Regions from separate parts of the Paenibacillus sp. RC73 genome, predicted to be linked through region 1. Evidence: predicted binding sites of a transcription regulator. Region 1 holds the regulator's gene; the other holds the start of a gene.
The links. The regulator CtsR, encoded in region 1, represses protease genes until heat stress. The targets are predictions, from matches to a motif close to ATGGTCAATAAAGGTCAAACA.

Region 2: a site for CtsR is predicted at 4,461-4,481, ahead of clpP (ATP-dependent Clp endopeptidase proteolytic subunit ClpP). Genes of this name have one in related genera too.

Annotation. Positions count from the first base shown of each region.
Region 1 is NZ_JBIYCV010000018.1:54,528-62,507, forward strand. It holds gene radA (DNA repair protein RadA) at 1-1,266, opposite strand, end outside; gene clpC (ATP-dependent protease ATP-binding subunit ClpC) at 1,568-4,012, opposite strand; gene mcsB (protein-arginine kinase McsB) at 4,057-5,121, opposite strand; gene mcsA (protein-arginine kinase activator protein McsA) at 5,151-5,675, opposite strand; gene ABH897_RS26055 (CtsR family transcriptional regulator) at 5,745-6,209, opposite strand; gene ABH897_RS26060 (GNAT family N-acetyltransferase) at 6,778-7,965, opposite strand.
Region 2 is NZ_JBIYCV010000009.1:21,273-29,252, forward strand. It holds gene whiA (DNA-binding protein WhiA) at 1-843, shown strand, start outside; gene ABH897_RS20355 (HPr family phosphocarrier protein) at 979-1,248, shown strand; gene ABH897_RS20360 (SIMPL domain-containing protein) at 1,519-2,277, shown strand; gene ABH897_RS20365 (stalk domain-containing protein) at 2,513-3,625, shown strand; gene clpP (ATP-dependent Clp endopeptidase proteolytic subunit ClpP) at 3,753-4,349, opposite strand; tRNA gene ABH897_RS20375 (tRNA-Arg) at 4,559-4,633, opposite strand; gene ABH897_RS20380 (sugar-binding transcriptional regulator) at 4,869-5,906, shown strand; gene gap (type I glyceraldehyde-3-phosphate dehydrogenase) at 5,998-7,008, shown strand; gene ABH897_RS20390 (phosphoglycerate kinase) at 7,132-7,980, shown strand, end outside.

The sequences.
Region 1 (7,980 bases):
TTTAAAACCTAGCTTCTCCGCTTCCCGCACACGCTGCTCCGCTCTGGATACAGCACGCACCTCACCCGTCAGCCCCACCTCGCCAAAAATCACATCGTATGGCTTGGTAGGCGCATCTCGAAAACTGGAAGCAATACTCACCGCTATTGCCAGGTCCACCGCTGGTTCATCCAGCTTTACGCCCCCGGCCACATTTAGATACGCATCCTGATTTTGCAAAAACATGCCCATCCGCTTTTCCAACACGGCTATAATCAATCCCATTCGATGATGGTCAACCCCTGTACCCATTCGGCGTGGAGAAGGAAAATGCGTGGTCGCAATCAGCGCCTGCAGCTCAACCAATACAGGTCGTGTTCCTTCCATACTGGCGACAACAGTCGAACCAGCCACCCCCAGCGGTCGTTCGGACAAAAACAGCTCGGAAGGATTCGACACCTCACGCAAGCCGCTTTCAGCCATTTCAAAAATACCAATTTCATTCGTAGAGCCAAAACGATTCTTAACCGCACGCAACAGCCGATACGTATGATGGCGCTCTCCTTCAAAATAAAGCACACAATCGACCATATGCTCCAACAGACGCGGGCCTGCAATGGCCCCTTCCTTGGTTACATGTCCTACCAGCACCGTTGCAATTCCTAATCCCTTGGCAATCCGCATAAAACGTGAAGTACATTCCCGTACCTGTGCTACACTCCCCGGCGCACTCGTCACCTCAGGCAAATATACAGTCTGGATAGAGTCAATCACCAGAAACTCCGGTTTCAAGCTGTCTACCGCTTCTTCAATCGTCTCCAAATTCGTCTCACATAATACGTATAAATTGGGGGACAGGGCACCGAGACGGTCTGCACGCAGCTTCGTCTGACGGACCGATTCCTCACCTGACACGTACAGCACCTTTAAACCGGTTAAAGCCAGCTCATTCGATGTCTGTAGCATAAGTGTAGATTTTCCAATCCCCGGATCACCGCCCACCAGAACGAGTGAACCTGGCACCACGCCTCCCCCGAGCACGCGATTCAATTCGCCTATTCCCGTCAAAATTCGTGCTTCTTTGCCGCTCTCCACTTCGATAATAGGGAGCGGTTTATCTTTTGTGCTATGAGTAAGAAGGGAAGAACCCATTCCTTGAGTTTTAACAACGCTTTCCGTTTCCTCCACCATGGAATTCCATGCCTGGCATCCGGGACATTTTCCATACCATTTGGGCGATTCATAACCGCACTCCGTACAGGAAAATTTAGTTTTCACTTTAGCCATACTTTGTTCCTTGGCTCCTTATATGACAACGATCAATGTCGGATTTATCTTCACACAGCCGGAAAGAGCTGTAACAATAAAAGTTTACCATTGAAGCTTGGCGGACGTAAAGCGATATCACAAACTTTTCCAAAGCTCTTATCCGACCGCTCCACAGTGCTTTATACACAAAAAGGGCGCCCTCGCCACAGCTTTTCAGCCTGCGAGACACCCTTTCTGACCACTTTTATTGTGCTAATCTATCGTACCTCTGTCCTTTTTGGGCAAAAGCCGATGATTATCGTTAACTTTTATTGCCTGCTCAGGACTTCGCGGATACGTTATCCTTTTTTGTAACGGTCAACGCACCGTTCTCTTCATCAATAAAGAGAGAATCACCTTTAGTGATATTACCCGACAGCAACTCCTCAGACAGACGGTCCTCGATATGCTTCTGGATCGCACGACGCAATGGACGCGCACCATACGCCGGATCAAAGCCTTCCTTCGCAAGGAATGCCTTAGCCTTGTCTGTCAACTCAAAGTCCACCTCGTACTCATTCAGACGCTTACGCAGCTCTTCGGACATAAGGGACACGATTTCGGCAATGTGTTTTTCTTCGAGAGAATGGAAAACGATAATTTCATCAATCCGGTTCAAGAACTCGGGACGGAAGCTTTTCTTCAGTTCATCCATCACTTTGCCCTTCATGTTATCATAATCCGCTCCAGCGTCCACAACAGCTGTAAAGCCGAGCGTGGAGTTACGTTTGATCGCCTGTGCACCCACATTGGATGTCAGGATGATGAGTGTGTTGCGGAAATCGACAACACGGCCTTTGGAATCCGTCAGACGTCCATCTTCCAGCACTTGCAGAAGAATGTTGAACACTTCTGGATGTGCTTTTTCAATCTCATCCAGCAGTACGACGGAGTAAGGTTTACGACGCACCTTCTCAGTCAATTGACCGCCTTCTTCATATCCAACATATCCTGGAGGCGCTCCTACCAGACGGGACGTGGAATGCTTCTCCATGTATTCGGACATATCGATTCGGATAACCGCATTTTCATCTCCGAACATGGATTCAGCCAACGCGCGTGCCAGCTCAGTTTTACCAACCCCGGTTGGACCGAGGAAAATAAAGGAGCCGATTGGACGTTTCGGATCTTTCAGTCCGGCACGTGCCCGGCGAATAGCCCGGCTAACTGCCTTAACTGCTTCATCCTGCCCAATTACCCGCTCATGCAGCAACTCTTCCATGTTCAACAAGCGATGCGTTTCTTCCTCTTTCAGCTTGCTAACCGGAACACCTGTCCAAATCGCAACGACCTGAGCAATATCCTCCGGTGTTACTTCGGAATCTGTACGTCCCTGTTGCTCTTTCCATTGGTTTTTCGTAACATCCAGCTCTTCACGAATTTTCTGCTCTGTATCACGCAATGCAGCCGCCTTTTCGAACTCTTGGCTTTGTACAGCCGAATCCTTTTCCTTACGAATATCTTCCAGACGGTTTTCCAGCTGTTTCAGGTTTGGCGGTACTGTATAGGAATTCAGCCTTACCTTGGAACCTGCTTCATCAATAAGGTCAATTGCTTTATCCGGCAGGAAGCGGTCGGTGATATAACGATCTGACAATTTTACTGCCGCTTCAATGGCTTCATCCGTAATTTTCACACGGTGATGCGCTTCATAACGGTCACGCAGGCCGTACAGAATTTGAACAGCTTCTTCTGGAGAAGGCTGATCTACCGTAATCGGCTGGAAGCGACGTTCCAAAGCAGCGTCCTTTTCAATATATTTGCGGTATTCGTCCAGCGTTGTCGCACCGATGCATTGCAGCTCGCCACGTGCCAGAGCAGGCTTTAAAATGTTGGAGGCATCAATGGCACCTTCAGCTCCACCAGCACCAATCAGCGTATGCAGCTCATCAATGAACAATACGATGTTTCCTGCTTGACGAATCTCGTCCATAATCTTTTTCAAACGATCCTCAAATTCACCACGATATTTGGTGCCTGCTACCACAGAGCCCATATCGAGTGTCATTACGCGCTTGTCGCGCAACGTTTCGGGAATCTCATTGGCAATAATTTTTTGCGCCAATCCTTCGGCAATTGCTGTTTTACCTACCCCTGGCTCACCGATCAGAACCGGATTGTTCTTTGTACGGCGGCTGAGCACCTGAATTACACGTTCAATTTCCTTACTGCGCCCAATGACAGGGTCCAGGTTGTTTTCCTTCGCAGATGCCGTCAAATCACGTGCCAAGCTGTCCAGCGTTGGTGTGCTGACATTAGCTGGAGCACCATGATGGCTGGAAACAGCCTCACTGCTGCCGAGCAATTGAAGCACTTGCTGACGTGCTTTATTCAGGCTGATACCCAGGTTATTCAGTACACGGGCTGCTACACCTTCGCCTTCACGGATAAGACCGAGCAAAATATGCTCCGTACCTACATAGGTATGGCCCAACTTACGAGCTTCATCCATAGACAGCTCGATGACCTTTTTGGCGCGTGGAGTATAGGCAATGTTCGTCGGTTGTTCTTGACCGCGTCCAATCAGCGTTTCCACTTCATCCTGAATTTTTTCCAGTCCCAGCCCTAAACCAATCAAGGCTTTCGCTGCAATTCCTTCACCTTCACGAATGAGGCCGAGCAAAATGTGCTCCGTGCCAATGTTGTTGTGTCCCAATCGAACAGCTTCTTCCTGAGCCAAGGCAAGCACTTTTTGTGCGCGTTCCGTAAATCTTCCAAACATCATATATCCTGCACCTCCACAGTGTGTATTTCAGATCATTCTATATATTAAAGGGTTGTGCCTAATTTTTGCCGGATCAGCTTCGCCCGGTACATATCGCGCTCACCGGTGTTCATTTTATCACCAAAGCTTTTTTGCAGAAATCCGGGTTGCGTCATCACATTCAGCTCATTCATCGCTGCTGTGGATGGACGCTCCAAAATCCCCAAGTCCACGCCAAGACGTACATCAGACAACCGCTGTGCGGCCTCCTTGGATTCCAGTACCGCTGCATATGACAAAATACCGAATGAACGCATCACCCGATCTGTAATCCGCAGCATGGACTCATTCATCAGTCGTTCCCTGGCGGAACGTTCATGCTCTATAATTTGCAGTACAACGCCATGCAGATTTTCGATAATTTCCGCTTCGGTCTGTCCCAGTGTAATCTGATTGGATACCTGAAACAGATTGCCGACCGCTTCGCTTCCTTCACCATAAATACCGCGAACGGTAAGACCTACCTGTGAAACAGCGGACAAAATTCGATTAATCTGATGAGTCATGACCAATGCGGGCAGATGCATCATCACCGAAGCTCTCATCCCTGTGCCGACATTCGTCGGACAACTGGTCAGAAAGCCTCTACGATCATCAAATGCATAATCGACATGCGCCTCAAATGCATCATCAATAACCGTAGCACGTTCCCAAGCTTCTCTAACCTGACATCCCGGATATAAGCACTGGATACGCAGATGATCCTCTTCGTTTATCATAACACTAACCGATTCATCATCGCTAATCAAAACAGCACCGTTACGAGATTCATTCGCCAAATTAGGGCTAATCAAATGCTTCTCAACCAGTACCTGCTTGTCGATCTCATCCAACTCGGATATTTTCAGGGTATGAAAGGTACCAAAGCGGCCTAAATCATCATACTGAAGGATATCCGTCAAACGTTGAAGTGCTTCTTCCGACTGCTGGTTGGTAGCAAGCATGGGAAAAGGCAGGTGCTGCAAGTTACGCGCAATTCTCACCCGGCTGCTAATGACAATCTCCGAATCCGCAGCTTCACCACGCATCCAATCACTTAGCGGCTTTTCCGTAAACCGGATATTGGGCATTACGCATCCCCTCCTACTCTTCACAAACTTTACTCTTCGGTCATTTCTTTTTCAAGCTTTCTGATTTGATCCCTAAGCTCAGCGGCTGATTCGAATTCTTCCTGTACAATATGCTGTTGCATCTCTTTTTTCAGATCATCAATTTGCCGTTTAACCTTCAATCGGCCTCCGGTGCGAACCGGAACCTTGCCCACATGGCTCGTACTGCCATGCACACGCTTGAACAAAGGGTCTAGACGGCTGTCAAAATATTGATAGCACGACGGACACCCAAAGCGCCCCAGCTTACTGAACTGTGCATAAGTCATGCCGCAATCCTTGCATTGCAGATTTTGCGGACCGCTATGGCCTGGTGACTGGCTCTTTGTGCTGGATTCAAAATCCAGCATACCCGACAACAAGCTATGAATTGAAAAGCCGTTAGGTGTACCAGGGATCATCTCCCCTTTTTCCTTCGCACACGTCTCACAAATATGAAACTCTGTCTTTTCGCCATTCACAATTTTGGTGAAATGCAAAGTTGCCGGCCGTTTATTACATTCTTGGCACAGCATAAAAGCACCTCCTTCAGCGTCAGGATTTTTGCAAATCCCTACTCCAAACCGTTAATCTTGAATCACACGCTATCTGGCCACCAGCAACGAAATCAGCATAGCCTTAAGCAGCCTTGCCCGTAGCTGGTCACGATAAGGAAGCTTCAGCAATAATGTGTCCCTTGATAAAGCAGCCTTCATTAAACCAGCTTCCCTTTTGCTTAAAAAAAGTGCTTCTTCCAGCTGATAAATCAGCCCTTCCGCTGCCGATTGGCTAATTTCCTCTCCAATGCTTTGATGGAGATGTGTATGAATCGCATGCTGTGCAGGCAGTTGAATTCGCTGAATGCGAATGTAACCCCCACCACCGCGTTTGCTTTCCACCACATAGCCTTTTTCCAGCGTAAAACGGGTACTGATTACATAATTAATTTGCGACGGCACGCAGGAAAAGCGGTCAGCCAAATCATTGCGCTGAATTTCCACTAAACCTTTGGGACTTTCCAGCAATATGCTCTTCAAATATTGTTCAATAATATCGGAAACATTGCGCATTTCATCATCCTCCACTAACGGAAACGCAAATATTCAGTACATTTCACGCTCCACAGAGTCCGCCGTATATTGAACTTAACCGAACGGTAAAGTCATGAATCTAAGCCAGTATCGAGGCTAATTAGCCCCCCTACCTCACTTAGAAACATCCCGTTTAGTTTCTAGTGTGACCTTTATTCGTAATAAATCATACACCTTCCCTCATGCTCATGAGATTACAGTGACGTTTATCTACAGATCAGGTCTGTCTTTTCATGCTGTGTTGGTGTCAATGTATTATATACGGCTAAAAACTCAGCGTATTCACACCATTCTAATGAAGCACTATAGACTCGATTGACTTTGACTTTCTTTGACTATAATCACATTATAGCACAAAATATATTTTTGCCAAGGGGTCAATATCATTTTTCGCAATCTAATTATGTTTTATACAATATAAGAAAAACTCTTCCCTTTACGGAAAGAGTTCTGAAAAATGTCGTTAAAATCATCCACACCTCATGCAAGGTATTTAAGCCAGACTCCCTAAAGAATGAAGACTCAAGAGCATTTAAGAGCATTATAATTAGAAAAAATCCAGCAAAAATGTTTGTTTTATCGGTATTACACGTTCTAATACAGACACAGACTCACCTCGCCCTGTAATACGACTCCACTTATACAGATCATCAGGCCGCTGATAGCCAAGCATCAGGGTGGTCAGCGACTGGATTCCCACGCTCAAGTCAGCTTCTACACCGTCCTCGGAAGAACTGCTTGGATCCACTCTGTCCAAATGTCCTTGCCCTTCCGCGTTGACCATCAATATCCATATACCTTCATTCCATGGAGCATAATGATCTGTCAGATGTAAGGTCAAACGTGTTTCCTCTCCAATTGCCTCAAAAGGATATTTCTCCACAAAAGCAGCTGCATCTACAATACGGCCCATAAAATAAGGCACTGTTTCCTGCTGAATTCGCGGATCTTCTAGCAGAAATGGCAGATTGTCATCAGCCGGAATGTAAATGAATTTACCCTGGGTTATCATCGAATCATGATTTGCAAAATACGTCCACAACGCCCGCCGTGCCGTCTCATTAAGATATACCAGTTCGTCGCAATTCAGCTGCTTATCTTCAATTTTGTAGAGTGCATATCCCTGAGGATCGCCTGCTTCAGAGTAATACACTGCGGTCCGGTAGTTCTTATTTAATGTCCGCTCTTCCCACCATTCCTTATCTCGTACCAGCGTACCATTATAACGCGAAGCATATGCTTGATACACTTGGTCCAGCTCAGAAATATCTTTGACATCCCGTTTGACCGTACCTTCGGTTTTAAGCTTGGCAGGGAACTTATCGATCGAAATAATATACTTTTTGTATTCAATATACGTTTCCCATCCAAATTTACGATAGAAGGCAAAAGAGAAAGGATGTAGAAAAGAAAGGCTCTGTCCCGCGACCTTCATCTCTTCAAGCACATGCGTTAAAAGGCGTGAAACCAGACCACCGCGTCGCTTTTCCGGCCATGTTGCCACACCAGCAATACCCCCCATGTCAAAAACCTGACCCTGTATGTATACCTGTAACGGTAGCAAAGTCAGCTTTGCATTCAAGTCATTTCCGTCGAAAATCCCCCAAGTTTGTTCTGGTTTGAATTTCTTTTTGGATTTCTCCAGATCCTCCGGGGACATTGTAAACTGAAAAGCATATTGAGACAACTCAATAGCAGCTTCAAATTCCTCACGTTGTAATTGTCTGATTTCCATAAGTTCGTCACCTCG
Region 2 (7,980 bases), on a different contig from region 1:
GTACAGCTGTCCAACAAAAGGGTGATATTGGACGTGTCCACAGAAAATGCCGCGATTGCAAGGCGGATTTACTCCTTGATCAAAAAGCATTTTCAAGTTCATATTGAGCTGCTTGTACGGAAAAAAATGCGCCTGAAAAAAAATAACGTGTACATTGTCCGCATTCCAAGCGGTGTACAAGAGCTCTTGAAGGATCTTTACATCGTATCAGAAGGGTTCTTGTTCACGGACGGGATTAATCGGGATATCATTCGGAAAAACTGTTGTAAGCGGGCTTATTTGCGTGGCGCTTTTATGGCAGGTGGTTCTGTGAACAATCCGGAGGGATCGTCTTACCATCTGGAGATTTCCTCGATGTATGAGGAGCATTGCCAGGCGCTGGTCGATCTGGCGAATGAGTTTCATCTGAATGCCCGCTGCATTGAGCGAAAAAAAGGCTTTATTCTCTACATCAAGGAAGGCGAAAAGATCATTGAGCTACTCAGCATCATTGGCGCGCATCAGGCTTTGTTCAAATTCGAGGATGTCCGCATTATGCGTGATATGCGTAATTCCGTCAACCGGATTGTTAATTGCGAAACGGCTAATCTGAACAAGACGATTGGAGCTGCTGTCCGGCAAATTGAGAATATCAAGCTGCTGGAGAGGGAAGTCGGCCTGGATACGCTGCCAGATAAGCTGCGCGAGGTGGCGGAAATACGTCTCGCTCATCCTGATTTGAATTTAAAAGAAGTCGGGGAAATGCTCAAAGGGGTTGTGAGTAAGTCGGGTGTCAATCATCGACTTCGCAAAATTGACGAGATGGCTGACAAAATCAGGGGAGAAAACGGCCTGATTCCATAAAAGGAGTGTCTGTGGGGCTTCAGCCCCGGTTTTTTTAGTTTTTTTTCTAGTGTCTGTCCCGGGTTAATGTTATAATGTGATAAATAAAATGGAGTAAGTAGTGTCCAGATTTATTTGATGAGGGGGTAAGCTGACATGTCAAAACATCCGGTAGTCGTACGCTTGAAAACAGGACTGCACGCCAGACCTGCTGCGTTGTTCGTACAGGAAGCGAATAAATATTCATCTGAGATTTTTGTGGAAAAAGAAGACAAGAAGGTTAATGCCAAGAGTATTATGGGTATTATGAGCCTTGCCATCAGTACAGGTACTGAAATTTACATTAGTGCTGAAGGTGCGGATGCCGAACAGGCTGTAAACGCTTTAGTAAGTCTGGTTAGTAAAGTAGAGCTGGAAAATCAATAAATAAACATCTGCTTTGTGATATGGTATATGCTCTTAGTGAAAAGCCCCTCTGGGGCTTTTTTTGTACCCGAAAAAACAGAGTGGGCAATCCCCTGTTGGGCTGCTACAATGTGGTCTCTTTGAATATCGGCGGTGTGTTTAGCCCAAGCTACAAGCAATTTAAATTCTGTGATGGTACTCTGTTTCGAAAATGTGGTGCCTAACTGCAACCTTTTCCCTTAGTTTCCGTCTGGAAGGTACATACATCATCAAGAAAAGAGGGCGAATATGATGAAGCATTGGACAAAAGCTGCAAATACAGCAGTTCTGGCAGGAGCATTATTGGCAGGAGTAGTAGCGGGAGGATTATGGACAGGAGCAGATCGCGCCTATGCCGCGTCAGCATCTACGACGGTAAGCAGTGTAATTAATGTGAGTGGCAGCGGGGAAGTATTGGTTAAACCCGATATTGCCTATCTATCCATCGGCGTACAATCTGAAGGAAATACAGCAGCAGCTGCCCAAAAAGCCAACGCCGCTAAAATAAGTAAGGTCACACAACTGCTGAAAGAAAAGTGGAGCATCAGTGCAGACGACATTCAGACGAGCCAGTTCTACGTGCAGCCTAACTATACCTATGACGAAAAACAAGGACAGAAGCTCAAAGGCTATATTGCCAATCATACGCTTTCCGTAAAGTACCGTAATTTGGATAAAATCGGTCAGTTACTGGATGAGGCTACACAGTCTGGAGCGAACAACGTGGATAATGTGCGTTTTTCGGTAGAAAACTCTTCAGCTTATGAAGAAGAAGCGATTGCCAAGGCGTTGGGAAATGCTCAATCCAAAGCCAGTGCTGTAGCGAAGGCAACCAAACGAGGGCTTGGAACTCTCCTGAACGTAACGGTAGATGGGGGAGATGCCCAAATCTTCACACAACGTGAGGCTGCTATGAGTAAAGCACTCTTGGATACAAGCGGCGGAACAGAAATACAATCCGGTCAAGTGACTGTGAAGGTCCAAGTATCGGCACAATACGAATTGAACTAACGTACAGATGATAACGAAGCCACAAGCGTCCTGCTTTATTTGCAGGATGACTTGCTGGCTTTTTTATATGTCGAAATTATTTTGTAATGAGTCTGTAATAGCTGGGTCCCCTAGATGTACAGATTGAAATCGGAGAGTGTACAGATTGTAAACTACGAACATAGGGGGATAGATATAATAAGTAAAGTAATCAATACACGTAGAATACACATCTATAACAGGAGGAATATTTAATATGAACAAGCATACAAAAAAATGGGGCTCCGCACTGCTGGCAGCGGGAATTTTAGTAGGAGTTGCAGTTGTTCCCGTTTCCTATATCGAGGCAGCTTCATACAAACAACAGGCTACAGCACAGCAACCAGGTATTTCTATTAAATGGAATGGTAAAACGTTGGCGACCAAAGGGATTCAGGTGAACGGAAGCACAGTGATTCCCGTAGCAGCATTGCGCGACAGCCTGGGGATTCCGGTGAGTTATGATGCCAAAACAGCGACTTATACCGTAGGTAGTGGGTACAATAAGCTTTACATCATGTCCTCTTCCTCCGATGGTCCCTATGTCAATGTCAATGGAATAAGCACACGCAACATGGACGCCAAACAGATCGCCGGGAAGCTGTACATTCCTATGAGTCTGCTGAAAGACTATCTGGGTATCGATGCTCAGTGGAATGCAGCTCAGAAAACAGTAACAATGAGTAAAAGCCAGCTAAATCCGATCACGATTACGTCCCAATCTCTTCCGGCTTCGAGTGATGCAAAGGTTTCCTACAAGGTTAAGTACTCGCAAATCAGCGGTGGCCAGCTAAACCCTGAAGCTCAGCAGGCCATTAATAGTGTGCTCAAAAAGCAAGCGGAGGGAGTACTGGCAGCAGGCAAAAAGCAAGTAGCAGAGGGTGAACCTACAGTAGAAAGACCGTATACTTTCAGTAATGATTTTGCTATTGCCTATAACCAACAAGGGATTTTGAGCATCATTATGGAGGATTACTCCGATACGGCTGGTGCTCATGGTATGACGGCGCGTAAAGGATATACGTTCTCACTCGCTGATGGAAAATTGCTGCAATTGTCTGACGTGCTGAAGGCCAATCCTAATTACAAACAGTTTCTTAATAGCGACCTGAAGAAAAAAATTAATGGTCCAATGGTGAATGAAGGCGGCTTTGGTGGCTTCAAGAATATTGCGGCTAATCCGAATTTTTATGTAACGAATAGCGGTGTGACGATTGTGTTTGACTTGTATGAGTATGGGCCTTATGCGTATGGTATTCCTGAGTTCACTTATTCGTTTGGTCAATTGTTGCCTCAAGGCAGCAAGCCTTTTACTGGACAGAATGAATAGTACAAATGAATAAGTTAGATTATCTGTACACAAAAGAATAGTAAACGAAAAAAGCTGCCTACCGGATACAATCATCCGGGGCAGCTTTTTTCGTTTACCAGCTATTCAGAGGCCATAATTCGTTCTCTTACACACCTTCTGGAGAGGAGCTAGTAAGCACTTTATCAATAATACCGTATTCCTTGGCATCATCCGCGGACATGAAATAGTCACGGTCTGTGTCTTTTTCAATGCGCTCCAGTGGTTGGCCTGTGCGATCTGCGAGAATGCGGTTCAATTTGTCGCGCATTTTCAGAATGCGGCGGGCGCGGATTTCAATATCCGTTGCTTGACCTTGTGCGCCACCCAGCGGTTGGTGAATCATAATCTCACTGTTCGGCAAAGCAAAACGTTTGCCCTTGGCACCTGCGTTCAGCAAGAACGCACCCATGGAAGCCGCCATACCTACACAAATCGTAGACACGTCAGGTTTAATATATTGCATCGTATCGAAAATGGCCATACCGGCTGTGATCGAACCGCCAGGGCTGTTAACATACAAGTGAATGTCTTTTTCAGGATCTTCGGCAGCCAAAAACAGCATTTGCGCAATAATAGAGTTGGCTACAACGTCATTGACGTCCGAGCCCAACAAAATAATGCGATCCTTCAACAGTCTGGAATAAATGTCATAGGCGCGTTCGCCGCGGTTACTTTGTTCTACTACCATAGGAACATAGCTCACGTCAAAAAACCTCCCTTTAATATCGTTAATGGATTTGGTGGACATGCCGATTACACGTCCCTATTTATAAACTGTTACCGTATTAACCACATGATAAACAATTTCAAACAAAAAGTCAAAGAAAGTCAAACTAATAGTCAAAAAAAAGAGCCCTCTGCGCTCTTATTGGTTAAAACAGTATATAGAAGCATTTAGACATTCATATAAAATGGCGCGCCCGCGAGGAATCGAACCTCGATCTCAGGCTCCGGAGGCCTACGTCATATCCGTTGGACCACGGGCGCACAGCTAATTGGAAACAAAGATGATTATATGATATACGGCATTGAATTGCAAGCTTTTATTACGTGCGCATATTCACATAAAAAGTTGAGAAATATAGGTTCAGATAGACTTGCATGTGGAGCAAATATTGGGTAAGATATACGTGGGACTTAAAAAGTTAACCCGGGACGTTTTAAGACCAGTTAGTGATATAGTATTAAAGATAGAACTTAGAAGTGTGCGGGAGTGGAAAGCATGCGAAAGATATTAGAAATACAGAAGCAGCTTCTGCCCGACCTCATGGATGTTTTGAAAAAAAGGTACACAATCCTGCATCAGATTATGCTGTCCGATGTTATTGGACGCAGAACGCTGGCGGCTTCACTGAACATGACCGAGCGCGTGTTGCGCGCCGAAACCGATCTTCTTAAAGCCCAAGGGCTGATTGAGATTGAGAGTGTGGGCATGAAGGTGAGCAAAGCAGGACTGGATCTGCTGGAACAGCTGGAGCCAATTGCGAACAACTTGTTCGGCCTGTCCCAATTGGAGGATCAGATTCGTCAAGCCTATGGTTTGAGGAAGGTGGTTGTCGTTCCAGGGGATTCGGATGCTTCTCCTTTAACGAAGCAGGAGCTGGGTCGTGCCGGGGCAAAAGCGCTGCTGAGTGTTATGGACGACGAGGATGTGGTCGCCGTAACAGGTGGCACGACGATTGCCGACGTGGCGGACCAACTGACACTACCTGCTAATGGCCCACTTAAGGGCGGATGGTTCGTACCAGCACGTGGGGGTTTGGGAGAAAGCATGGAAATGCAGGCGAACACAATTGCTTCCACAATGGCTCGTAAGGTCGGCTCACAATACCGTCTGCTCCATGTACCGGATTTGCTCAGCAATCATGCTTACAACTCCCTGCTTGAAGATACGAATATTCAGGATATTTTAAGCCTGATTCGCGAGAGTCGGATCATCATTCACGGGATAGGCAACGCCATAGCAATGGCACGTAGACGCAAGCTCGACCCTGAAACCTTTGCCCAGATCAGCAGTGAGGGCGCGGTTGCCGAATCGTTTGGCTATTATTTTAACGAAGACGGCGTCGTTGTTCACAGAATGCTGACGCTTGGACTCCGTTTGGAGGATATCAGGCGTACCGAGACGGTTCTAGGCGTAGCTGGAGGTAAGAGCAAGGCGGCCGCTATTCATGCAGTGCTGCGTTTCGGGCAGGAAGATATTCTTGTCACCGACGAAGGCGCTGCTGCTGAAATTGTAAGCCATTATTTGAATGGTTAAACGGATTTATGAATTGTGTTGTCTTGACGGGCTTTCGGGTCTGTCTTGAATATATAAACTAAACTAAACGAACTTTGGGAGGAACTCACTCATGACAGTTAAAGTTGGTATTAACGGTTTCGGACGTATTGGACGCCTTGCTTTCCGCCGGATTCAAAACGTGGAAGGTATTGAAGTAGTAGCAATCAATGACTTGACAGATTCCAAAATGCTGGCACATCTGTTGAAATATGATACAACACAAGGTACTTTCCAAGGAGAAGTAGAAGTACACGATGGCTTCTTCAAAGTTAACGGTAAAGAAGTTAAGGTTTTGGCTAACCGCAACCCAGAAGAACTGCCTTGGGGAGAACTGGGTGTAGATATCGTTCTGGAATGCACAGGTTTCTTCACAACTAAAGAAGCTGCTGAGAAACATTTGAAAGGCGGCGCTAAAAAAGTTGTTATCTCCGCTCCAGCTACTGGCGACATGAAAACTGTCGTTTACAACGTAAACCATGAAATTCTGGACGGTACTGAAACTGTAATCTCCGGTGCTTCTTGCACAACAAACTGCCTGGCTCCTATGGCTAAAACTTTGCAAGACAAATTTGGTATCGTTGAAGGCCTGATGACTACAATTCATGCTTACACTGGCGACCAAAACACGTTGGATGCTCCGCATGCTAAAGGCGACTTCCGTCGTGCTCGCGCTGCAGCTGAAAACATCATTCCTAACACAACTGGTGCTGCTAAAGCCATCGGTCTGGTAATTCCTGAACTGAAAGGTAAACTGGATGGCGCGGCTCAACGTGTACCAGTAGCAACTGGTTCCCTGACTGAGCTGGTAACTGTTCTGGAGAAAAACGTAACTGTTGAAGAAATCAACGCTGCGATGAAAGAAGCTTCCGATCCTGAAACTTACGGCTACACTGAAGACGAGATCGTTTCTTCCGACATCAAAGGTATCACTTTCGGTTCTTTGTTTGACGCAACTCAAACTAAAGTCCTGACTGTTGGCGACAAACAACTGGTGAAAACTGTAGCTTGGTACGACAACGAAATGTCCTACACAGCACAATTGATCCGTACGTTGGAATACTTCGCTAAATTGGCTAAGTAAGAACAGTCTTATCGCGCAACATCATAGAGCGGAAACAGCAGTTATTGTTTCCGCTCTTTATATATCAAAATGTGCCTTAAATTCCTGTTTCGTAAAATTAAAAGGGTGCGGAGGAATATGGAGATGAACAAAAAGAGCGTACGTGATATAGAACTGAATGGAAAACGGGTGTTTGTTCGTGTAGATTTTAACGTTCCGGTTGAGGACGGTAAAATTACGGATGACAAGCGTATTCGTGAAACCTTGCCAACGATTAACTACCTGATTGAAAAAGGTGCAAAAGTTATTTTGGCGAGTCACTTTGGACGTCCAAAAGGTCAGGTCGTTGAATCCATGCGTCTGACTCCTGCTGGCGTGCGTTTGTCTGAACTGCTCAAAAAGCCTGTTGTTAAAGTGGACGAAGCAGTTGGTGAGGCTGTTAAAGCGAAAGTGGCTGAACTGCAAAACGGCGACGTGCTGTTGCTTGAAAATGTACGTTTCTATCCAGGAGAAGAGAAAAATGATCCTGAATTGGCGAAGCAATTTGCTGAGCTGGCTGACATTTTCGTGAATGACGCATTTGGTGCAGCGCACCGTGCTCATGCTTCCACAGAAGGTATCGCGCATCTTCTTCCGGCTGTTTCCGGCTTGCTGATGGAGAAAGAATTGTCTGTAATCGGTAAAGCTCTTTCAAACCCAGATCGTCCTTTTACAGCCATTATCGGCGGTTCCAAAGTAAAAGACAAAATCGACGTGATTGACAACCTGCTGAACATTGCAGATAACGTAATTATTGGCGGCGGTTTGGCTTATACATTTTTTAAAGCTCAAGGTCATGAAGTGGGTCAATCCCTACTGGATGAATCCAAACTGGACGTAGCTCTTGGATTTATCGAAAAAGCGAAGAAACTCGGCAAAAACTTCTATCTTCCGGTAGATATCGTTATTTCTGACGATTTCAGCGCTACGGCGAACACGAACATTGTTGATATT